DNA from 3 places in the Mesorhizobium sp. M0047 genome. Region 1 is predicted to be linked to each of the others. Evidence: predicted binding sites of a transcription regulator. Region 1 holds the regulator's gene; each other region holds the start of a gene.
What was found. The regulator PhoB, encoded in region 1, activates phosphate uptake and scavenging genes when phosphate is short. The targets are predictions, from matches to a motif close to TGTCATNNANCTGTCAT.
Positions count from the first base shown of each region.

Region 2: a site for PhoB is predicted at 2,527-2,543, ahead of NKJ89_RS21125 (glycerophosphodiester phosphodiesterase family protein). Genes of this name have one in related genera too.
Region 3: a site for PhoB is predicted at 5,591-5,607, ahead of NKJ89_RS07890 (ceramide glucosyltransferase). Genes of this name have one in related genera too.

Region 1 is NZ_JAMYUW010000019.1:56,639-64,350, reverse strand. Features, by position in the region: gene pstC (phosphate ABC transporter permease subunit PstC) at 1-629, shown strand, start outside; gene pstA (phosphate ABC transporter permease PstA) at 633-1,484, shown strand; gene pstB (phosphate ABC transporter ATP-binding protein PstB) at 1,481-2,284, shown strand; gene phoU (phosphate signaling complex protein PhoU) at 2,310-3,017, shown strand; gene phoB (phosphate regulon transcriptional regulator PhoB) at 3,037-3,726, shown strand; gene eglC (endo-1,3-1,4-beta-glycanase EglC) at 4,259-5,671, shown strand; gene NKJ89_RS19380 (type I secretion system permease/ATPase) at 5,736-7,475, shown strand; gene NKJ89_RS19375 (HlyD family type I secretion periplasmic adaptor subunit) at 7,479-7,712, shown strand, end outside.
Region 2 is NZ_JAMYUW010000022.1:66,431-74,142, forward strand. Features, by position in the region: gene speB (agmatinase) at 1-543, opposite strand, end outside; gene NKJ89_RS21115 (helix-turn-helix domain-containing protein) at 1,089-1,733, shown strand; gene NKJ89_RS21120 (FMN-binding negative transcriptional regulator) at 1,782-2,420, shown strand; gene NKJ89_RS21125 (glycerophosphodiester phosphodiesterase family protein) at 2,791-3,849, shown strand; gene NKJ89_RS21130 (aldo/keto reductase family oxidoreductase) at 4,072-4,944, opposite strand; gene NKJ89_RS21135 (LysR family transcriptional regulator) at 5,037-5,936, shown strand; gene rpsI (30S ribosomal protein S9) at 6,036-6,518, opposite strand; gene rplM (50S ribosomal protein L13) at 6,520-6,984, opposite strand; gene NKJ89_RS21150 (class I SAM-dependent methyltransferase) at 7,329-7,712, opposite strand, start outside.
Region 3 is NZ_JAMYUW010000006.1:128,196-135,907, reverse strand. Features, by position in the region: gene NKJ89_RS07920 (magnesium and cobalt transport protein CorA) at 1-832, shown strand, start outside; gene NKJ89_RS07915 (GcrA family cell cycle regulator) at 937-1,455, opposite strand; gene NKJ89_RS07910 (aspartate aminotransferase family protein) at 1,813-3,012, shown strand; gene argF (ornithine carbamoyltransferase) at 3,030-3,941, shown strand; gene NKJ89_RS07900 (Hsp33 family molecular chaperone) at 4,020-5,051, shown strand; gene apaG (Co2+/Mg2+ efflux facilitator ApaG/CorD) at 5,096-5,488, opposite strand; gene NKJ89_RS07890 (ceramide glucosyltransferase) at 5,739-6,890, shown strand; gene NKJ89_RS07885 (O-succinylhomoserine sulfhydrylase) at 6,905-7,712, opposite strand, start outside.

The DNA.
Region 1 (7,712 bases):
GGCGGCCGATCGGCATGGCGGTGGAACTGCTGGCCGGCATCCCCTCGATCATTTACGGCATCTGGGGCCTGTTCGTGCTGGCGCCGTTCCTGCAGACGACCGTGCAGCCCTTCATCATCGGCGTGTTCCACGGCATTCCCGGCCTCGGCAGCCTGTTTGCCGGTCCGCCCTATGGCATCGGCCTGCTGACCTCGTCGCTGATCCTCGCCATCATGGTGCTGCCCTTCATCACCTCGATCACCAAGGACGTCTTCGACACGGTACCGCCGGTGCTAAAGGAATCGGCCTACGGCATCGGCTGCACGACCTGGGAAGTGACCCGCCGCGTCGTCATTCCCTACACGAGGATCGGCATCATGGGCGGCGTCATGCTCGGCCTTGGCCGCGCGCTGGGCGAAACCATGGCGGTCACCTTCGTCATCGGAAACGCGCACCGCATCTCAACCTCGCTGTTCGCGCCGGCAACGACGATCTCCGCGACCATCGCCAATGAGTTCACCGAAGCCGTCGGCGACCTCTACACCTCTTCGCTGGTGGCGCTCGGCCTGATCCTGTTCGTCATCACCTTCCTGATCCTTGCCATCGCCCGCTACATGCTGATGCGCATCGACGCCCGCACCGGAGCCTGACCGATGTCGACAGCCACATCGCTTCACCAGAGCCGCAAGAGGAAGAATGCCGTGATGATGACGCTGTGTGTCACCGCGGCGGGCATCGGACTTGCCTGGCTGGCGCTCATCCTCGGCGCGCTGGTCTACAAGGGCGCGGCCGGCCTGTCCCTTGACGTCTTCACGCAGATGACGCCGCCTCCCGGCGACGCCGGCGGCCTGCTCAACGCCATCTATGGCAGCGTGGTCATGACGATCATCGCCGTCATCGTCGGCACGCCGATCGGAGTGCTGGCCGGCACCTACATGGCCGAATACGGTCGCTTTTCCAGGCTGACCACCGTGGTGCGCTTCATCAACGACATCCTGCTGTCGGCGCCGTCGATCATCATCGGCCTGTTCGTCTACGAACTTATGGTGCGGCCGATGGGGCATTTCTCGGCAATCGCCGGTGCTGTCGCGCTCGCCATCCTCGTCATTCCGGTGGTGGTACGCACCACCGAAGACATGCTCAATTTGGTGCCGAACGCCTTGCGCGAAGCCGGCACCGCGATCGGCGCACCGCGCTGGGTGGTCATCAAGTCGGTCGCCTACCGCGCCGCGCTATCGGGCATTGTCACCGGCATATTGCTGTCGATCGCCCGTATCTCCGGCGAGACGGCACCACTGCTCTTCACGGCGCTCAACAACCAGTTCTGGTCGAGCAATCTCAACGCGCCGATGGCCAGCCTGCCTGTCACCATCTTCCAGTTCGCTCTCAGCCCCTACGAGGAATGGCAGCAACTGGCATGGACTGGCGCACTCATCATCACATTGACGGTTCTTGCGCTCAGCATCGTTGCGCGCAGCCTGACCGGACGCAGAGAGGACAAATGAGCCAGATGTTGTCTCCAGACATGACGATCGCCGCCGAGGCCACCGCCAAGGCCAAGATCGAGGTCAAGAACCTCAACTTCTACTACGGCCAGTCGAAGGCGCTGAAGGACATTACGCTGTCCTTGCCGGAGCGCAGCGTCACCGCCTTCATCGGGCCTTCGGGCTGCGGGAAGTCGACGCTGCTGCGCGTCTTCAACCGCATCTACGAGCTCTATCCCAAGCAGACGGCCGAAGGTCAGGTGCTGCTCGACGGCCAGAACGTTCTCGACCGCTCGCAGGACCTCAACCTGCTGCGCACCAAGATCGGCATGGTGTTCCAGAAGCCGACGCCATTTCCGATGTCGATCTATGAAAACATCGCGTTCGGCATCAGGCTCTACGAGAAGCTGAGCAAGTCGGAGATGGACGGCCGCGTCGAGCAGGCGCTGAAGCGCGCGGCACTCTGGACCGAGGTCAAGGACAAGCTTGACGCCAGCGGCCTCAGCCTCTCCGGCGGTCAGCAGCAGCGGCTCTGCATCGCCCGCACCGTAGCGGTGAAGCCGGAAGTCATCCTGCTCGACGAGCCCGCTTCGGCGCTCGACCCGCTGTCGACCGCCAAGATCGAGGAGCTCATCGACGAGTTGCAAGCCGATTACACGATCGTCATCGTCACCCACAACATGCAGCAGGCGGCGCGCGTATCGAAGCAGACGGCCTTCATGTATCTGGGCGAGCTGGTCGAGTTCGACCGCACGGAGAGGATATTCACGTCGCCCCGCGAGAAGCGCACGCAGGACTACATCACCGGCCGCTTCGGCTGAGCTCAGGCATACGAGGAACAGGATCATGAGCGAACATACAGTCGCTTCTTTCGACGAGGATCTCGGTCAGATCAGCAAGCTCATCAGCGACATGGGCGATCTCGCCAGCTCGATGGTCGGCGGTGCGACCAAGGCGCTCTTGAATTCCGACAACGCCTTGGCACAGCGCGTCGTCTCCGATGATGCGATCATGGACGCGCGCCAGCGCGAGCTCGACGACCGCGCCATCACGCTGATCGCCAAGCGGCAGCCGATGGCCGATGATCTGCGCCATGTCGTCGGTTCTATCCGCATGGCCGGCGATCTCGAACGCATCGGCGACCTTGCCAAGAACATCGCCAAGCGTGTCGGCACTGTCGGCCTCAGCGTCACGCCGCGCGACCTTTCGCACTCGATCGATGGAATGGCACAACTGGTGCTGATCCAGGTGCAGGGCGTCATCGAGGAATATGCGGCGCGTGACGCCGCCGCGCTGGCGAAACTGCGTGCCGACGACGAACGCATCGACGTCAAATACACCTCCGTGTTCCGCGAGCTTCTCACCTATATGATGGAAGACCCGCGCAACATCACCGCGTGCACGCATCTTTTGTTCTGCGCCAAGAACCTCGAGCGCATCGGCGACCATGTCACCAACATCGCGGAAAATGCCTATTATGTTTTGACCGGCACGCAGCTGCCGGCCAATCGTCCGAAACAGGACGAGACGACAATGTCCGCGCCCGCGGCATGACGACAGAGGTAACCAGCCGATGATCGCGCCACGCATCATGGTGGTGGAGGACGAGGAGCCGCTAGGCGTGCTGCTCCGTTACAATCTGGAGTCCGAGGGCTATCAGGTCGAGGTCGTGACGCGCGGCGACGAGGCCGAGATCCGGCTGCAGGAGAACGTGCCTGACCTTCTGGTGCTCGACTGGATGGTGCCGGCGGTTTCCGGCATCGAACTCTGCCGGCGCCTGCGAATGCGTCCCGAGACCGAGCGGCTGCCGATCATCATGCTGACCGCGCGCGGCGAGGAGAGCGATCGCGTGCGGGGCCTCTCGACCGGCGCCGACGATTATCTGGTCAAGCCGTTTTCGACACCGGAGTTCATGGCCAGGGTCAAGGCGCTGCTGCGCCGTGCCAAGCCGGAACTGCTGTCCAGCGTGCTGAAGGTCGGCGACATCGTGCTCGATCGAGAATCGCACCGGGTCTATCGCAAGAAGAGCGAGATCCGGCTCGGGCCGACCGAATTCCGCCTGCTCGAATTCATGATGCGCCATCCCGGCCGCGTGTTCTCGCGCAGCCAGCTGCTCGACAACGTCTGGGGCGAAACGATCTACATCGACGAACGCACGGTAGACGTGCATGTCGGGCGGCTGCGCAAGGCCGTCAACAACGGCCGCATGCCCGACGTGATCCGCACCATTCGGGGTGCAGGGTACGCTATCAGGGAAGATTAGCCGATAGATCGGAACCAAGGTTCAAATTCGATCAGCAGGTGGTCGCCAATGGCCACGCGATGGCAGACATTCAAGCAGGCAGGATCGAAGTCTAAACTGCCCTTCGCGGTCGTGGGCTCGGCGCGTACCTTGACTGGCTGGCGATTGCCCTCCGATCTCCCAATTCGCTTTTCTGCCAGGCTGGCCGCAGGCACGGCCCGTGACACTTTAGTTGGTCACATTGCTATCTTGCCCGCAGACCTCCGATCAAAGTCGCGCGCCTCAAGAAACAATTCGAACTAATATGGCTATGTGCCCACTAGAGGACGTGGTTTCGCATAAATGCGCAATTTTATTAAAAATTGCATCCGACTAAGAGCGAGTTTCCCTCTTCTTTATTGATTGTATGTGCTCCGAATAGCCAATACGATCTTGGATCGGATGACGATTCCGCGGGAACGATCTCGTTCGTTGCAACGTTGCTTTGAAAGCGGTCGCCGGACCCTGCGCCGAATGACTTGACCAGGTCGGACACTAAGAGGAAGGATTTCTGATGAGCACGGTCTTAAACGCCAAAGGTATTCCTCTTCCCTACACCGGCGCGTCCAGTCATTGGTTCTCGGCAACCGGAGCCGGGGCCGAACTGCACGGCACCTCAGGCAACGACTCCTTCTGGGGAGACACCGGCGTCAATGTCACGATGTACGGTGGCGCCGGCGATGACTACTATCACCTCTATTCCACCAACAATAAGGCGGTCGAAGATCCCGGGGCCGGGATCGACACGATCGACACCTGGATGAGCTACAAGCTCCCCGACAATTTCGAGAACCTGGTCGTTACCGGCGCCAATCGATATGCGTTCGGAAATGCGTTGGACAACATCATCAAGGGCGGGTCGGGTCATCAGACGCTGGATGGCGGCAAGGGAAATGATGTCCTGATCGGCGGTGACGGCGCCGACACTTTCGCCATCTCCAAAGGAAATGGGAGCGATCTTATCTTCGATTTCGGTGCGACCGATGTGGTGCGCCTTAACGGCTATGACTTCACTTCGTTCGATGCCGTCCGTTCGCAGATGGTTCAGGTGGAATCGAACGTGATGCTGAACCTCGGATCTGACGAGATCCTGGTGTTCAAGAATACGACCATCGACAAGTTGCAGTCCGCCCAGTTCGAACTGCCGATAGACAAGTCCGGAATGACGCTGTCCTTCGCCGACGAATTCAACACGCTGAGCCTTCGGGACGGGCAGGACGGCACCTGGAATTCCAATTTCTCGTGGGGCGCGCCGAACGGCAGCACATTGAGCAGCAATGGTGAGTTGCAATGGTATATCGACGCCAATTACGGGCCGACGAGTTCCGTCCACCCGTTCAGCGTTGAAAACGGCGTGCTCACCATCACCGCCGCGCAGGCGCCGGAGGACATCAAGCCTCTGATCAACAACTACGAATACACATCGGGGATACTGACGACCCACGACACCTTCGCGCAAACCTACGGCTATTTCGAAATGCGGGCGGACCTGCCCGAAACGGCCGGAGCCTGGCCGGCCTTCTGGCTGCTTCCGGAAGACGGATCGTGGCCGCCGGAGCTGGACGTCGTCGAAACGCGCGGTCAGGATCCGAACACGCTTTTCATGACAGCGCACACCAATGAGACGGGAGAGCACACGAAGGTTTCGTCCACCGTGAACGTTGCGGACACTGACGGTTTCCACACCTATGGCCTGCTCTGGACAAAGGATGAGCTTGTCTGGACCTATGACGGTGTGAAGGTCGCCCAAGCGGCGACGCCGTCCGACATGCACGACCCCATGTACATACTGGCCAATCTCGCGGTGGGCGGCATTGCCGGCCAGCCTCCTGACCATCTGGCTACTCCAGCGGAGATGAAAATCGACTATATCCACGCCTATACGCTGGACCAACCCTTGGACATGGCAAGCGACCACTCGGTCTAAGCGGCGGCTTCATGTTTGAGGCCATTAGCCGTCAGGGAGCGCGGGGATGATTGGAGAGTCCAGTTTGCAGGCAGTTTTCAGGCGCGCCATCGCCGATGTCGGTGCTTTCTCGTTCCTCATCAACATCCTGCTGTTGGTGATCCCCCTCTATCTCTTGCAAGTCTATGACCGCGTCCTGCCTTCCTACAGCGTCGAGACGCTGTTCTACCTGTCGGCTATCGCGGTTCTCGCGCTCGCCTTTCTCGGTCTCCTCGATGCGGTCCGCTCCATCTACACGCAGCGCGTTGCAGCCACTGTCGACGACAGACTGGGTGCGAGGACATTCGCCGTCTCGCTTGAAGCCAAGTACGCCGGCGGCGCAGCCATGTCTCCACTGCGCGACCTTGCCTCGATATGCGCCTTCATCAGGTCACGCAGTGTGGCGGTCTTGTTTGACCTGCCGTTTGCTCCCTTCTTCCTCACCCTGCTGTACCTCATCCATCCCTTTCTGTTTTGGCTTACGCTGGCAGGGGTTGCGCTGTTGCTTGCGCTGGTCCTGGCAAATCAGCTCGCCGTCGGCAGGAATGACGCTTTGTCCGCGGAACGTTCGGCTGTCGCCAGCCTGTCGGAGCAGGCCTTTGCCCGCAACGCGGAGACGCTGCTCGCCATGGGCATGGTCCAAAACGCGGCGCGCGTCTGGGGCAGGCACGTGGCGGAGGCGCTAATTCTTCATGACCGTTCGTCCACGGCCAACGCGATCTTCAGCGGAGCATCGCGAGCGGTACGCATGATCCTTCAGCTGGCGATACTGGGCGTTGGAGCATGGCTCGTGCTGCAAGGGAAGATGACGGCAGGGATGATCTTCGCGTCTTCCCTGGTGTCGTCCCGAGCGCTGCAGCCGCTCGACCAACTGATCGGTTCATGGCGGCAGATCGTTGACGCCAGACGATCGTGGAAGCGGTTGGACAAGGCGCTTTCCGCCCATCCGGCACATGCGCGAAAACTGACCTTGCCGGATCCGTCGGGCGAAATTGTCGTGCAGGGCCTGATACTTGTCGCGCCGAACGCCACGCCCGGCACCGAACCCATCATCAAGCGACTGAACTTCCAGATCGGCGCCGGCGAAGCGGTTGCGATAATAGGTCCAAGCGGGGCCGGCAAGTCCACCCTGGCAAGATTGCTTGTCGGTGCGATCCAAGCGACCAGCGGCTGCGTCAGGATCAACGGCACCGACCTCAGAAACTGGGACGAGAAGCAGCTTGGCCGTCATATCGGATATCTCGCTCAGGAGGTGGAGCTCTTTCCCGGATCAATCGCGGAAAATGTCGCCCGCTTTGAACCTGATGCAAGTGACGCCTCTATCGTCGAAGCGGCAAAACGTGCCCAGGCGCATGAACTGATACTGGCGCTGCGCGATGGCTACCAGACCGGAATAGGTCCGTCGGACAGAACACTGTCGGGCGGCGAACGCCAAAGGATCGGGCTGGCGCGCGCCTTTTACGGCAATCCGCATATTCTTGTGCTGGATGAGCCCAGCACCCATCTCGACGGCAGCGGCGAAGCCGCGCTCGAAGACGTGCTTGCCGCCGCGAAAGGAGCGGGCGTTACGACGATCGTGATAACGCACCGCCCTTCGGTCGCCGCAGCCTGCGACCGCGTGATGCTTCTGCGCAGTGGAGTGATCGAAGCCTTCGGTCCAAGCGGCGACGTGTTGCGGCAGCCGATCGCCGGCATCGGCCTTCCCCCGAAGCGCAGCATGGCGGTGACAGGGTCCTTTGCAACGACGATCCGCAGCACCCCTCATAACGTCCGCTTTGGATCCTAGAAGATGGCAGCACAGAGTCTCGTCTGGGAAGGCAAAGCGCGCACCGACATCCGGCGGGTGGCTTTCGCCGGATATGCGGCAACAGCGATATTGATAGGTTGTTTTGGCTATTGGGCGGTCAGTGCACCGTTGTCCGGCGCGGTCATCACGCAAGGCACAATCTCGGCGACAGGCGGAAACATCCTCATTCAGCATCCTGAGGGCGGTATCATTCAAGAATTGCTCGCCCATGAAGGT
Region 2 (7,712 bases), on a different contig from region 1:
CTTCACGGCGCGGCCGACGAAGGATCCGTGATCGATGCGCTTGCCATCATCCGGCCAGGTGTCCTGATGCGCGTCGAACTGCACCAGGGCGAGCGGACCGTGGATGGCGGCATGCGCCTTGAGCAATGGCCAAGTGACGAAATGGTCGCCGCCGAGCGTCAGCAGGAAGGCGCCTGATTTGAGGATCTTCGCCGCTTCGCGCTCGATCGTAGCGGGCGTCTTCTGGTGGTTGCCCGAGTCGAGCAGGCAATCGCCATAGTCAACGACTGCCAGATGCTCGAACAGATCGCGTGAAAACGGGTATTGCGGGTCGTTGTCGAGGATCGCCGAGGCGCGGCGTATAGCCTGCGGCCCGAAACGAGCGCCGGGCCGGTTGGTCACAGCGGCGTCGAACGGAATGCCCCACACCACCGCGTCAGCGCCCTTCACGTCCTTGGTGTATTTACGCCGCATGAACGACAGCGCGCCGGAATAGGTCGGCTCGAACGCGGCGCCCATTTTGGAACGGGCGGTGAAGGCGTTGTCGATGTTGTTGTTCGCCATTGCGGATCCTCGTTTCATCGGGGTGCAACAACTACAGAAGCGGCACAGAAGATACCAGTCACAGCTTGGCGAGACGGAATGGCGCTGCGCGAGCGCCGCTCCAAGACAGGATTTGTATCATACGGACGGCCTCTCGCCTTGCGGGCCTGATTTCAGCATGATCCCATTGCAGGGGCGCGACAGATCCGCGCCAGGACCGACTGGAACTCTCGCCGAGATCGTCATGAGGGCGGTTGTCGTGCTTTCGTCTCCCTGGCGGGCGACAATGATTTCGGCATCGCGGCACCCCTGGGTCACCTCGAGGGGTGCCGTCATTGCCGACGCGGCCTATGATGCCAAATACCCGATCGACGAGTGTCCACTCATCCTAATGCCTGTATCAGTTCATCGATAATGTCCTGGGGATGCCCAAGTCCCACCGACATTCGTAGCAATCCGCCTGGCGCCTTGGCGCATCGATGATTTCCTCGCTACGGCGCAGTTGCAAATTCGCGTCGGTCATTATATTGACCGCAATAGGTGAGCCGAGGCACTAAGTCAATATAATGACCGATGTTACGACAGCGATGGATTCCGAGCAGGTGCTTGGCAAAGCGATAGCGGTTCGAATCCGAGACTTGAGGCGCGACCAAAATCTGACCCTGGATCGACTGGCAAAACTGAGCGGGTTGTCCAAGGGAACCGTCGTCTCGCTGGAGCAAGGCAAGGCGAACCCCAGTATCGGCATACTTTGCCGATTGGCGGCGGCGTTTTCGCTCTCCGTGGCCGATTTGCTGAATGACGATCCTTCCACAGTTCGCCTTCCTATTGAGCGGACAGAGACGAGGACGCTTTGGACAAGCGCCAAAGGAAGCTTTGCACAACTTCATTCATCGACCTCGGGACGCACGATGTTCGAATTGTGGAGCTGGGTCATTATGCCGGGCGACGTGTTTTCCGCAGATGCTCATAGTCCGGATACGCGCGAGCTGATCTCGGTGACTCAGGGGTCCCTGAGTGTCCTGGTGGGTACCCATGCAGTAATTTTGAGCCAGGGCGAGAGTGCGCGGCTTGTCACTGATCAACCGCACACATACGCGGCGGTATCTGATGTGCCCGCCCACTTCTCGATGGCCGTCCTTGAGCGTGGTGGACAGCGAGATGCGGGGCGCTCGTCGACCGCAACGAAGATGCCCGGGCCCGTTCCGTAAGATTTCGCCGATCACTAACAGCCGCCACTCACGACAGGAGAAATACCGTTGTACGTTCCGCCCCATTTTGCCGTTCCCGATCAGAACGCCCAGTTCGACCTTATCGAGAGACACCCGCTCGGTATCCTGGTCACCCAAAGCAAAGGCAGCCTCGATGCGAACCACGTCCCCTTTGAGCTCGACCGCTCGAAGGGAGACAAGGGCGTCCTCAATTGCCATGTTGCCCGCAAGAATCCAGTCTGGCAGGAAGTCGCCAATGGCGATGAAGTCCTCGTTATCTTCCGTGCGGCCGACGCTTACATCTCGCCGAACTGGTATCCAAGCAAGCACGAACTCCACAAGCAGGTGCCGACGTGGAACTATCTCGTCGTCCACGCCCACGGACGCATCACTGTCCGGGATGATGAGCGATATGTGCGCCGTAACGTGGCGAAGCTCACTCATATGCAGGAAGCCTCGCAGCCTGCCCCGTGGAAGATGGGCGACGCGCCGAGGGACTTCATTGACACGATGGTTAAGGCGATCGTCGCTCTGGAGATCGAGATCACCGGCCTGGTTGGGAAATCAAAACTCAGCCAGAACAAAGAGGTGCGCGATATTCAGAACGCTGGTGAAATGCTGAATGCCCAAGGCGTCAATGGGATGGGAGAAGCGATGCTCGCGGCTGCGGCGGCCAAATCCCAATAGCATCAGTCTTGTCCCCACGGGTGACCCTGAGAGATGCTTCGGCTCGCCGGAAACGCGACCAGCATCTGTCGTCATGGCCGACGCGGCCCAAGATGCCGATCTGTTGCGTCATTGCGATGTCACGGGCGCGCAAATACCCGATCGACAAACGCCCCTATGCCCAATGTCACCTGATCGAATGTCGCTTTTTCCAGGCTCAAACAGTTCCAACGCCTCGCCACACAATTCAAGAAACTATCCTGCCATCGTCACATCGCGGCAACCGTCCTCTGGATTCAGACAAGTGTCCACGCATCCTAGCCGGCTGCGTTCACCTCCCTGTCACGGGCATCGCTTATCTCGATTTCGTCCCGGCAAGGAGCGATTCTCGATGCGGACCATCTGGCTCAGCCTATTCTTTTCCTCGGCACTTGCGGTCTTCTCTGGCCAGTCGTTGGCCGGTGAGACCCGCGCCAGCCAGATTCTCGACCGCTTCAACCATGCCAACCAGTGGCGCGACCACGTGATGGTGGCCGCGCATCGCGCCGGCAGCATGCGGGCCGGCAAGACGCTTTATGCGGAAAACTCGATTGCCGCCGTCGAAGGCTCGATCGCCATGGGCGCTGAGATCGTCGAGGTCGACATCCGGCGTTCGAAGGACGGTGAGTTCGTCGTCGTGCATGACAGCTGGCTCGATCGCACCACGACCTGCAAGGGCGAGGTGGTCAAATACACGCTGGCCGAACTCAGGATCTGTAGGCTGGTGATCGAAGGTACCTGCATCGTTACCGATGAGACGGTCTCGACGCTGCGCGAGATGCTGACGGCAACGCGAGACAGGATTCTCATCAATCTCGATAACAAGCTCGACGTCGGCGATCTCTCGGGCATGATCGCTGTCGCTCGCGATCTCGGCATGGCCGAGCAGGTCATCGTCAAGGAGAACCTGTGGAACCAGAACAGGATTTCCACGGTTAAGGCCGCCATGAGCGCCATCAACGGCGGCTTTCAGTTCATGCCGATCATCGCCGACGACGCGGTGCATAATGCCGGTTTCGCCGAAACGGTCGACCGAGCCTTGTCGCCGCGCGCGATCGAACTGATCAACTGGCGGGCGGGCGCTGAGACGCTGACCGAGACCGGCGGGCCGCTATTCAGCACGCGAATGCGCGCGGCTGCCGTACGTGGCAACTGGCACATCTGGGCCGACACCTACGCCATCGTCAACAAGCCGGGCGGCTTCCTTGCCGGGGGCCGCGGCGATGAACTGGCAGTCCAGGCCAGCCTGCCGCGCGAAGCCTGGGGCTTCTGGGCCGATCGCGGCGCCACCATCATCCAGACCGATGAGCCGAAGGCAGCCATCGGCTGGCTGGCGGCGAACGGTTTTCGCGTGCCTTATGCCATCGAGGCGCGGCCGGTTGAGCCCGCGAATACGGCGAGTATCAATTAGGAACGCTGGCGCCGCATCCCACCCGGCGCTTCGCGCCGACCTCCCCATCGAGGGAGGTAGAAGGTCACGGCAGATTCCCACCCATCGAGTGTCTCGCAAGGCCTGGCAAGTGCTGGAGCGCGCCACCCTACCTCCCCTTGATGGGGAGGTCGGCGCGAAGCGCCGGGTGGGGTGACTGCCGAGCCCTAACTGGAGGGCCTTGCTCCCCAGTGGGTCCCACCCTCAAGCAGCCATCGCTATGCCATCCAATTCCCTGAGCACGTCGCCCGAAAGCACCAGTTCGCCAGCTGCTAGGTTCTCCCTGAGATGCCCGACTGAAGATGTGCCGGGGATCAGCAGGATATTGGGGGCGCGACGCAGCAGCCATGCGAGCGCGACCTGCATGGGCGTGGCGCCGACGCGCTTCGCCACATCGGACAGCGTCGAGGATTGCAACGGATTGAAGCCACCAAGCGGGAAGAACGGCACATAGGCGATGCCGTCGCGGGCAAGGTCGTCGATCAGGGCGTCGTCGTCGCGATGCGCCAGATTGTACTGGTTCTGAACGCAGACGATCTCGGCGATCCCACGTCCTTCCGCGATTTGCGCAGCCGTCACGTTGCTTAGTCCGATATGCCTGACAAGCCCCTTTCGCTGAAGCTCGGCCAGCACGGTGAGCGGCGCTTCGATCGATCCTTCGGCGGGACCGTGCGGGTCGAACATGATGCGCAAATTGACCACATCGAGCACTTCGAGCCCGAGATTGCTTAGATTGTCGTGTACCGCCTGGGTCAGGGCTTCGGGAGAAAAGGCCGGCAGCCATGAACCATCCGCACCGCGGCGGGCGCCGATCTTGGTGACGATGACGAGATCGTCGGGGTAGGGTGCCAGCGCCTCGCGGATCAGCCGGTTGGTGACGTGCGGACCATAGAAGTCGCTGGTGTCGATGTGGTCGACGCCTTGTGCAACCGCTTCGCGCAGCACGACCAATGCCGCGTCTTGATCCTTGGGCGGCCCGAACACGCCGGGTCCGGCGAGCTGCATGGCGCCGTAGCCGAGCCGCTTCACGGTATGGCTGCCAAGGGTGAAGGTGCCGGCCTGTTGAATATTGGACATGATTGATCTCCTTTTGAGGAGGCAGAGATAGTCGCTGCTCGATCCGGTGATAATCGGGTACAATTCACACAGGCTGTGCGGAATTGCGAACAATGATGGACCTCAGTGATCTGAACGCTTTCGTAGCGGTGGCGCGCGCCGGCGGCTTCCGCGATGGCGCGCGTGCCAGCGGCGGCAGCGCGTCGGGCTTGAGCGAGGCAGTGCGTCGCCTCGAGACACAGCTCGGGGTCAGGCTGTTCAACCGAACGACGCGCAGCGTTGTCCCGACCGAGGCCGGCCTCAGCTTGCTGGAACGGCTTGGCCCGGCGCTGTCGGAGGTGGAGGCGGCGCTGGACGTGGTGAACGGGTTTCGCGACAGGCCGGCGGGCTCGTTGCGGCTCAACGTTCCGGTGAGTGCGGCGCGGCTGATATTGCCCGACATCGTCCCGGGTTTCCTTGCCGCCTATCCCGGTATCCGGCTGGAGGTGATCGCCGACGAGAACTTTGTCGACGTGCTGGCGGCAGGGTGCGACGCCGGTATCCGCTATGACGAGCGGCTGGAGCAGGACATGATCGCGGTGCCTATCGGGCCGCGCGTGCAGCGTTTCGCCACCGCCGCCAGCCCTGCCTATCTCGATCGCCATGGACGGCCGGAACACCCGAGCGACCTGCTTGGACATTCCTGCGTGCGCGGCCGCTTTGCCAGCGGTGCGATGCTGCCATGGGAATTCGAGCGCGACGGCGAGGTGGTCCGGGTCGATCCGACGGGGCCTTTGATCGTGCGGATCGGCGGGGCGACTGACCTTGCCGTCGATGCGGCCATCGCCGGCACCGGCATCATCGGCCTCTTCGAGGGCTGGCTTCGCCCTTACTTCGGTAGCGGTGCGCTTGAGCCCATTCTCGAACCGTGGTGGCCGAGTTTTTCCGGACCGTTTCTGTATTATCCCGGCCGGCGCCTGGTGCCGGCTCCGTTGCGGGCGTTCATCGATTTCATCAGGGCCGGCAAGTCCTGAGCTGTCGTGACGCCAAAGGCATGGATGGGGTGATTGGTGAGCCGCAAACAAAAAGGCCGCCCGGAGGCGGCCTTTCGATTGTCTGAAGCGGCGGTGCGATTAGCGCTTCGAGAACTGGAAGCTGCGGCGGGCCTTCGCCTTGCCGTACTTCTTGCGCTCGACGACGCGGCTGTCGCGGGTCAGGAAGCCGCCCTTCTTGAGCACGGCGCGCAGCGTCGGCTCGTAGTAGGTCAGCGCCTTGGAGATGCCGTGGCGCACGGCGCCGGCCTGGCCGGAGAGGCCGCCGCCGACGACGGTGGCGACGATGTCGTACTGGCCCGAACGGTTCGAGGCGATGATCGGCTGGTTGAGGATCATCTGCAGGACCGGGCGCGCGAAATAGGTCGCGAATTCCTTGTCGTTGACGATGATCTTGCCCGAGCCGGGCTTCACCCAGACACGCGCAATGGCGTTCTTGCGCTTGCCGGTGGCATAGGCGCGGCCCGACTTGTCGAGCTTCTGGACGTGGACGGGGGCCGCGGCTTGCGTATTGGTGTTGCCGGTGGCGGCGCCCAGTTCTGCGAGCGAGGAAAGCTCAGCCATCTTATGCGACCTTCTTGTTCTTGGAATTCAGCTTGGCCACGTCGAGAACCTGGGGCTGCTGGGCGACATGCGGATGCTCGGCACCTGCATAGACGCGCAGGTTCTTCATCTGGCGACGGCCGAGTGGGCCACGCGGCACCATGCGCTCAACGGCCTTCTCAACGACACGCTCGGGGAAACGGCCCTCGAGCAGCTGGCGCGCGGTGCGCTCCTTGATGCCGCCGGGGTGGCCGGTGTGCCAGTAATAGACCTTGTCGGTGAACTTCTTGCCGGTGAACACCACCTTGTCGGCATTGATGACGATGACGTTGTCGCCGTCATCGACATGCGGGGTGAAGGTCGGCTTGTGCTTGCCGCGAAGATGATTGGCGATGACAGTGGCCAGACGACCGACGACGAGACCTTCGGCGTCGATCAGGATCCACTTCTTCACCACATCCGCAGGCTTCTGCGAAAAGGTTGTCATGTTTTCTGCTTTCGGTTCGGACCTTCACGAGGGAAGGCGTTTCTTGTTGCTTGGATTGGCGAAAAGCGCTTGCCCGCCGCCAACAACAAAACGGCGGCCTTTGCGGGCCGCTGCTTCGTGAGGGGCTTATAGGCGAGGGTGGTTGTGGCGTCAAGGCATAGGAAAAGCAGGTTTGTACGCAAAAAGCAGCAAAAACAATCGCTTAGCAAAAAGGTATTATTTTACCACATCGAAATGGTTCGACAGGAACGGAACCGAGACAAGGTGGCTGCCTTCTGCCAAGGCGGCGGTGAATTGGGATCGACTCGGTAGCGCGTCGCCTATCCCGGTCTAATGTGACGCCTCTACGTCGTACGACAGACCGTAAGGACAAAAAGTTCTCGGTAACAGAAGTCGGGCTGGTCGAGCAGCTCGCCCGGATTTTGGCCCAGGCGCTGCCAATAGCTCCGGTCGGCCTGGCTGAGGTCGTAAGTGGTTGAAACGGATGCGAAGTAAGCCAGGAGATCGGCGACATAAGCGCGCGTGCAAGACGAAACGGGCGCCCAGCGCTCCACGAGCCAACCCTTACGCCACAAAGGTGTGATGCCGACGGCTCGAAGGCGAGCGGGCAGCGTCGATCCGCAATCCGTTCCCAATACCCCCTTGTCGCGGAATGCCTGCAGGCGGATCGCCATGAAACGCGAGAGAACGCCCCGGTCGATCGGCAGGATATGCAACAGGGTCGAGTC
Region 3 (7,712 bases), on a different contig from region 1:
GCTGCGCGTCCAGGCGCAATTTCACCTGCATGAGCTGGCGATCGAGGATGCCGAGCACCCGCACCAGCGGCCGAAGATCGAGCAATATGGCGATGCCTTGTTCATCGTCGCCCGCACCGCGCAGCTGATCGACGGCCGGGTCACCTTCGGCGAGACCCATTTGTTCGTCGGCAGCGGCTACATTGTCAGCGTCAGGCACGGCCCCTCGACGTCCTATGCCGCCGTTCGTCAGCACTGGGAAAGCTGCCCGCATTCGCTGGCCAAGGGGGAGGATTTCGTCCTCTACGCCATTCTCGATTTCATCGTCGACAATTACATGCCGGTGCTCGAGCAGATCGAGGACGAGGTCGAGGTGATCGAGGACAGGGTTTTGCTGAAGCCGATGACCGGTCCCGACATCGAGCGGCTCTATATGCTGCGCCGCGACCTTTTGCGCCTGCGCAACGCAGCGCTGCCGCTGGTCGAAGTCTGCCGTCGGCTGACCAGTGCCGAGCTGCCGCAAATTCATACAGCCATGCACCCGCTGTTTCGCGACGTCACCGATCACATTCGCACTGTTCAGGAGAAGATCGACAGCCTGCGCGAGGTGCTGGCGTTCGCCTTCGAAGCCAGCCTGCTGGTCGGCCAGAGCCAGGAAACGGCGATCTCCAAGAAGCTCGCCTCCTGGGCAGCCATCCTGGCGGTGCCGACGGCATTCGCCGGCATCTACGGCATGAATTTCAGCGATATGCCGGAACTGAAGATGGAATACGGCTACCCGATGGTGCTGGCCACGATCGCGCTGATCTGCACGTTCCTCTACTGGCGATTTCGCAAGAATGGGTGGCTGTGAAAGAGGGCGAATAGCGAATAGGGAGTAGCAAAAGACGGCTTGCTTCCTGTCACAGAAGCCAGCCGTTTCTATTCGCTATTCGCTATTCGCTATTCGCTATTCGCTCAGCGGCTCCGCCGCCGCTCCGATGCCGGCTGGAACGCCACGCGGGCGTGGTACTTGCAGTAGGGACCGGTTTCGGCGGCCTCGTTGCCGCAGAAATGGAAGTCCTCCGAAAGCGGATCACCGTTCGGCCATTTGCAGGTCCGCTCGGTCAGCTCGACGAGTTGTAGATGCCGCGAGATCGGCAACACGACATTCTCGACCGGGCGGATGTAGTGGCGCGCCACCGGTTCGGCGTCGAACTGCGTCTGCAGGGCCGTCGCGCCGATCGACGTCGTGACGTGACGCACAGCAGTTGCTGCGCGCGATACCGATTTCTGAACGGTCGCCCCTTGCGTCGCCTTCTTTTGGCGTGCCGGGGTGGCGGTCGAACGGCCGCGGCCCGACAGTTTCAGCCGGTGCACCTTGCCGATGACCGCGTTGCGGCTGACCCCTCCAAGCTGCGCGGCAATCTGGCTTGCGCTCAGACCCTCCGACCACAATTTCCTGAGAAGTTCTACCCGCTCGTCAGTCCAGTTCATGAGACCGCGCTCCTGCTAAGCGTGCGGCAATCGGAATCCACTCCCGACCCGGCAACATTTACCGGGGCAGACACCACATATATCTGGTGATTAGGTCCGCCGCACGAAATCTAGTTATTTCTCAACTACAATTACCTTATGCGCTGACTCGGTGACAAGAGTCCCAAGTGCAACACGAATCGGTTTTTTCGGTTTTCCCCAACTTGCCCGGTCGCTTATGAGCTGGCGTCTCGTCGGAGGGCTTGCCGCGCGCCACTACGCGACGTTTTCGTTGACTTCATGGCCGAAAAACACGATAAGCCGCACAAGCCGCCGCTTTGGCGGCTTTTTTGATTTCCGGTACCGGAGACGCATATAATGAGCGGTTCGGCGCTTTACGAGACCTTTGCTCGAGCACCCCTGGCCTTCGACCATGGGGAAGGCACTTGGCTGGTTACCGACAAGGGCGAGCGATATCTCGATTTCGCGGGCGGCATCGCCGTCAATTCGCTGGGCCACAGCCACCCGCATCTGGTCGCCGCACTCACCGCACAAGCAGCCAAGCTGTGGCATGTCTCCAACCTCTACGAGATTCCGGGGCAGAGCCGGCTGGGCGAGCGGCTGGTCGACGCCACCTTCGCCGACAAGGTGTTCTTCACCAATTCCGGCGCCGAGGCGCTCGAATGCGCGATCAAGACGGCGCGACGCTACCATTTCGTCAACGGACATCCCGAGCGCTTTCGCGTCATCACCTTCGAAGGCGCCTTCCACGGCCGCACCCTGGCGACCATCGCGGCGGGCGGTCAATACAAGTACCTCGAGGGTTTCGGACCCAAGGTCGAAGGCTTCGACCAGGTCGGCTTCGATGACATCGACGCCGCCGAAAAGGCGATCACGCCAGAGACGGCGGCGATCCTGATCGAACCGGTGCAGGGCGAGGGCGGCATCAGGCAGGTGCCGACGCAATCGCTGAAGCGGCTGCGGCAATTGTGCGAGCAGCACGGCCTGCTCTTGATCTTCGACGAGGTCCAGTGCGGCATTGGCCGTACCGGCAAGCTGTTCGCGCATGAATGGGCCGGTGTCACCCCCGACATCATGGCGATCGCCAAGGGCATTGGCGGTGGCTTCCCGATGGGCGCCTGCCTTGCAACCGACGAAGCGGCCGTCGGCATGACCGCAGGCGTGCACGGCACCACGTTCGGCGGCAATCCACTGGCCATGGCGGTCGGCAACGCCGTGCTCGACGTGGTGCTGGAAGAGGGCTTCCTCGAGGACGTCCAGCGCAAGGCGCTGCTGATGAAGCAGGGGCTCGCGTCGGTCGCCGACGAGTTTCCCGAGGTCATCGAGGACATCAGGGGTACCGGGCTGATGCTCGGCCTCAAATGCGCCATGCCCAACACCAAGGTGAACATGGCATTGCGTGACCAGCACCTGCTGGCGGTTCCGGCCGGTGACAACGTCATTCGCCTGTTGCCGCCGCTAACCGTCACCGACGCCGAGATTCACGACGCGCTCAACCGCATCCGCGCCGGCGCCAAGGGCCTGGCGGAGGCGAGCGCCCCCGCCGCCGCGAAGTAATCCCGGAACCATTGCTGATGTCAGTTCGCCATTTCACCGATCTTTCCGCTGTCTCAGAAGGCGATCTGCGCCTGATGCTGGACGATGCGGTGGTGCGAAAGGCCCGCCTCAAGGCTGGCGAGCGCACCAAGCCGCTCGAAGGCAAGGTGCTGGCGATGATCTTCGACAAGCCGTCGACGCGCACGCGCGTCTCCTTCGACGTCGGCATGCGCCAGCTTGGCGGCGAGACCATCATGCTGACCGGCACCGAGATGCAGCTCGGCCGTTCCGAGACCATTGCCGACACCGCCAAGGTGCTATCGCGCTATGTCGACGCGATCATGATCCGCACCACGTCGCATGAGCGGCTGCTGGAGCTGACCGAGAACGCTACCGTTCCGGTGATCAACGGACTGACCGACGATACCCATCCCTGCCAGCTGATGGCCGATATCATGACCTTCGAGGAACATCGCGGTCCGGTCGCCGGCAAGACCATCGCCTGGACCGGCGACGGCAACAATGTGCTGCATTCGCTGCTCGAGGCCTCTGCGCGCTTCCGCTTCAATCTCAACGTCGCCGTCCCCGAGGGCAGCGAACCGGCACAAAAGCATATCGACTGGTCGCAGGCGCATGGCGGCAAGCTGCACTTCACCCGCTCGCCCGAGGAAGCCGTCGACCAGGCCGACTGCATCGTCACCGATTGCTGGGTGTCGATGGGCCAGGAGCATCGCGCCCGTGGCCACAACGTGTTCTCGCCCTACCAGGTCAATGCCAAGCTGATGGCCAGGGCCAAGCCGGACGCGCTGTTCATGCACTGCCTGCCGGCGCATCGCGGCGAAGAGGTGACCGACGAAGTCATCGACGGGCCACACTCGGTGGTCTTCGACGAGGCGGAGAACCGGCTCCATGCCCAGAAGGCCGTGCTCGCCTGGTGCCTCGGCGCTTGATCTCCGGGCGCGTGATGCCTATTTGCGCCGCATCACGCAAATCAAGCGCGTTTCGACGCATGCTCCCGAGAGGGCGGCATGGCCGCGCCCTGGAGCTTTGTTATGTTGGAAACCTATCGAGTGACTGAACATCACCCCAAACTCGGCGAATTCGGCTACGCCGGCGACGATCATGTCGTGCCCTTCGAAGTCGGCCCGCTCGACGTGCGCGGCCGCACCGTCCAACTCGGGCCGATGCTCGATGCCATCCTCAGTCGCCACGATTATCCCGAGCCGGTCGCGCGGCTGCTGGCGGAGGCGTGCGTGCTGACGGTGCTGCTCGGCACCTCGCTCAAATTCGAGGGCAAGTTCATCCTGCAGACCCGCACCGACGGGCCTGTCGACATGCTGGTCGCGGATTTTTCCACGCCCTCGGCGCTGCGCGCCTATGCGCGTTTCGATGCCGACCGGCTGGAGGCGCTGGTCGCGGCGGGCGAAACGTCCCAGCAGACCCTGCTCGGCACGGGCGTGCTGGCGCTGACCATCGATCAGGGCGCCCACACGCAGCGCTATCAGGGTATCGTCCAACTCGACGGCGAGACGCTGGAAGATGCGGCGCGCACCTATTTCCGTCAGTCGGAGCAGATTCCGACCGATCTCAGGCTGTCGGTGGCCAAGCTCTTGACGCCCGGCCCGGGCGGCACCCGTGAGCAGTGGCGCGCCGGTGGCATCCTGGCGCAGTTCCTGCCGCAGTCGCCCGACCGCATGCGCGTGCCGGATCTGCCGGGCGGCGATGGCGATCCGCGCGAGGAGATCCACGATCCGGCCGACAATTCCTGGCAGGAGTTGCTGGCGCTGCTCGGCACCACCGAGCCGACCGAACTGATCGATCCGACGATCGGTGCCGAGCGGCTGCTCTACAGGTTGTTCCACGAGCATGGCGTGCGCGTTTTCGGCAGCGTTCCGGTCGCCGACCAGTGCTCGTGCTCCCGGGACAAGATCCGCGGCATCCTCGAAGGCTTTTCCGCCCAGGAGATCAAGGACAGCACCGAGGACGGCGGCATCCACGTCGCCTGCGAGTTCTGCTCGAAGCAATATGACTTCGACCCGGCGGAGTTTGCGGCGCAGTAGAGAAAAACACGCCTCGCCGGCTGCCTTGCGGCCGGTGAGGTAAATTAATTCACCGTCCGCCGCGTCCCCGGCAGGTCGAGTGAAAATGCGGGGATGGCGATGTCGAACGTCTCGCCCCGCTTGTTGCGCATCGTGTAGTGCCCGACCATGATGCCGGACGGTGTTGAGAGCGGGCAACCGGACGTGTACTGGTAGCTGTCGCCGGGATTGAGTTCGGGCTGGTCGCCGACGACGCCAGGGCCGCGTACCTCTTCGACCCGGCCAGTGCCATCGGTGATGTGCCAATAGCGCGACAACAGCTGGACGGAATCGTCCGATTGATTGTCGATCGTTATCTGATAGCCCCAGACATAGCGGTTCTCGGACGGATCCGAGCGATCCTCCAGATAGAACGGCCTGACCTGCACTTCGATGTTGCGCGTGACGGCGCTGTACATAAGCGGCTCCAATACAATCCGGTAACTTTCGGCGCTCCGTGATGGCCGGTCAACGGTGCGCGTCCTATCGTCGCGGTCTGCAGGGCAGGTGCCGGCAAAGAATGTCATTTAAGTGACACGTGACGATGGTCAATGATGGTGTGTGCCGATCAATGCTGCGCGACTCGGGCGCTCCGTCGAACTGTTGAGATCTGTCGTCATGCCCCTAGATTGTTCTGGTGGGCGGCTTTCCTGGAGTTACCGGATCTCGATGGAACTCACTCTCGTAGTCGCCACGCTTTCAATTGCTCTCATCCTCTCAAATCTCGCCAGCATCGTGCTTGCGGCTTCGCGTCTGAAACGGCGCCGCGCTATGGCGCCGCCGGCCGGCAAGCCGCGGCCGGTGTCGATCGTCGTGCCGTCGCGTGGCGTTGAGCCGTTCACCCTCGAGACGCTGGAGCGCGCCTTCTCGCTCAACTGGCCGCGTTACGAGCTGATCTTCTGTGTTGCCCATGCCGACGATCCAGTGGTCAGGCTGATAAACAGGGCGATTGCCCGGTTTCCCAAGGTGCCGGCCCGGCTGCTGGTCGGCGACGACCGTATCAGCGCCAATCCGAAGCTCAACAATTGCGTCAAGGGCTGGGAAGCGGCGCGGCACGACTGGGTTGTCCTGGCCGATTCCAACGTGCTGATGCCGAGAGACTACGTCCAGCACCTGATGGCTGCATGGCGACCCAATACCGGCCTTGTCTGCTCGACGCCAATCGGCTCGCGACCGGCCGGCTTCTGGGCTGAAGTCGAATGCGCTTTCCTCAACACGCTGCAGGCGCGCTGGCAATATGCGGGCGAGGCGCTTGGCCTTGGCTTTGCCCAAGGCAAGAGCATGCTCTGGAACAAGCCGATCCTCGATGCCAATGGCGGCATTCGCGCGCTGGCCGCCGAGATCGCCGAGGACGCCGCCGCGACCAAGCTGGTCAATGGCCTCGGCCTGCGCGTCAATCTCGTCGCCGCGCCTTTCGAGCAGCCACTCGGCCGGCGCACATTTGGCGAGATCTGGTCGCGCCAGGCCCGTTGGGCGCGCCTGCGCCGCGTCACCTTTCCGCTGTTCTTCGCGCCTGAAATCCTGACTGGCGCGGTGGTGCCGCTGGTGCTGGCGCTGATTGCGGCGGCAAGCGCCGGCATCAGCCCCTGGGCAACCGCCATTGCCGTGCTGGCGGCCTTCTACCTTCCCGAGTGCGTCCTGGCCTGGTCAAAGGGCTGGTGCCTGTCGCCACGCATGGTCGCGGCGATGGTAACGCGCGACCTGATCCTGCCTGCGATGTGGGCGCGCGGCTGGCTCGGCGGTGCCGTCGAGTGGCGCGGCAATGCGATGACCATCGGCACCAAGGCGGCCAAGCTGGAAGAGACGCCATCCGGCGCCTGAAAGCCAAAGGCTTGCTATTTGGCCTTCAGCGCCTGCGCGATATCCTCAAGCAGATCTTCGGTGTCTTCCAGGCCAACCGACAGTCTGAGCGTGCCCGGCCCGATGCCGAGTTCGGCGCGCGCCTCATCGCTCAGGTTCTTGTGAGTTGTCGTCGCCGGATGGGTGATCAGGCTCTTGGCATCGCCGAGATTGTTGGAGATCAGCACGATATCGAGCGCGTTCTGCAAGGCGAAGGCCGCCTGCTTGCCGCCTTTGACATCCAGGCAGATCAGCGTCGAGCCACCCGACATCTGCTTCTTTACGACATCAGCCTGTGGGTGATCGGCGCGGCCGGGATAGATGACGCGGGCGATTTCCGGCCGCTCGGCCAGGAAATCCGCGATCTTGCCGGCGCTTTCCGTCTGCTGGCGCACGCGCAGCGGTAGCGTCTCCAGGCCCTTTAGCAGCGTCCAGGCGTTGAAGGGCGACAGGCTGGGCCCGGTGTGGCGGAAATAGTCATGCAGGTTCTCGTCGATCCACTTCTTGTCCGACAGGATGACGCCGCCGAGACAGCGCCCCTGGCCGTCAATGTGCTTGGTCGCCGAATAGACGACGATGTGGGCGCCGAGTTGCAAGGGCTTCTGTTGCAAGGGCGTGGCAAAGACGTTGTCGACGATCAGCCTGGCGCCGATCGAATTGGCGAGCGAGGCAACCGCGGCGATATCGACCACTTCCAGCGTCGGGTTGGTCGGGCTTTCCAGAAAGAACAGCTTGGTGTTCGGCTTGACCGCCTTTTCCCAATTGGCGACGTCGGTGCCGTCAACCAGCGTCGCCTCGATGCCG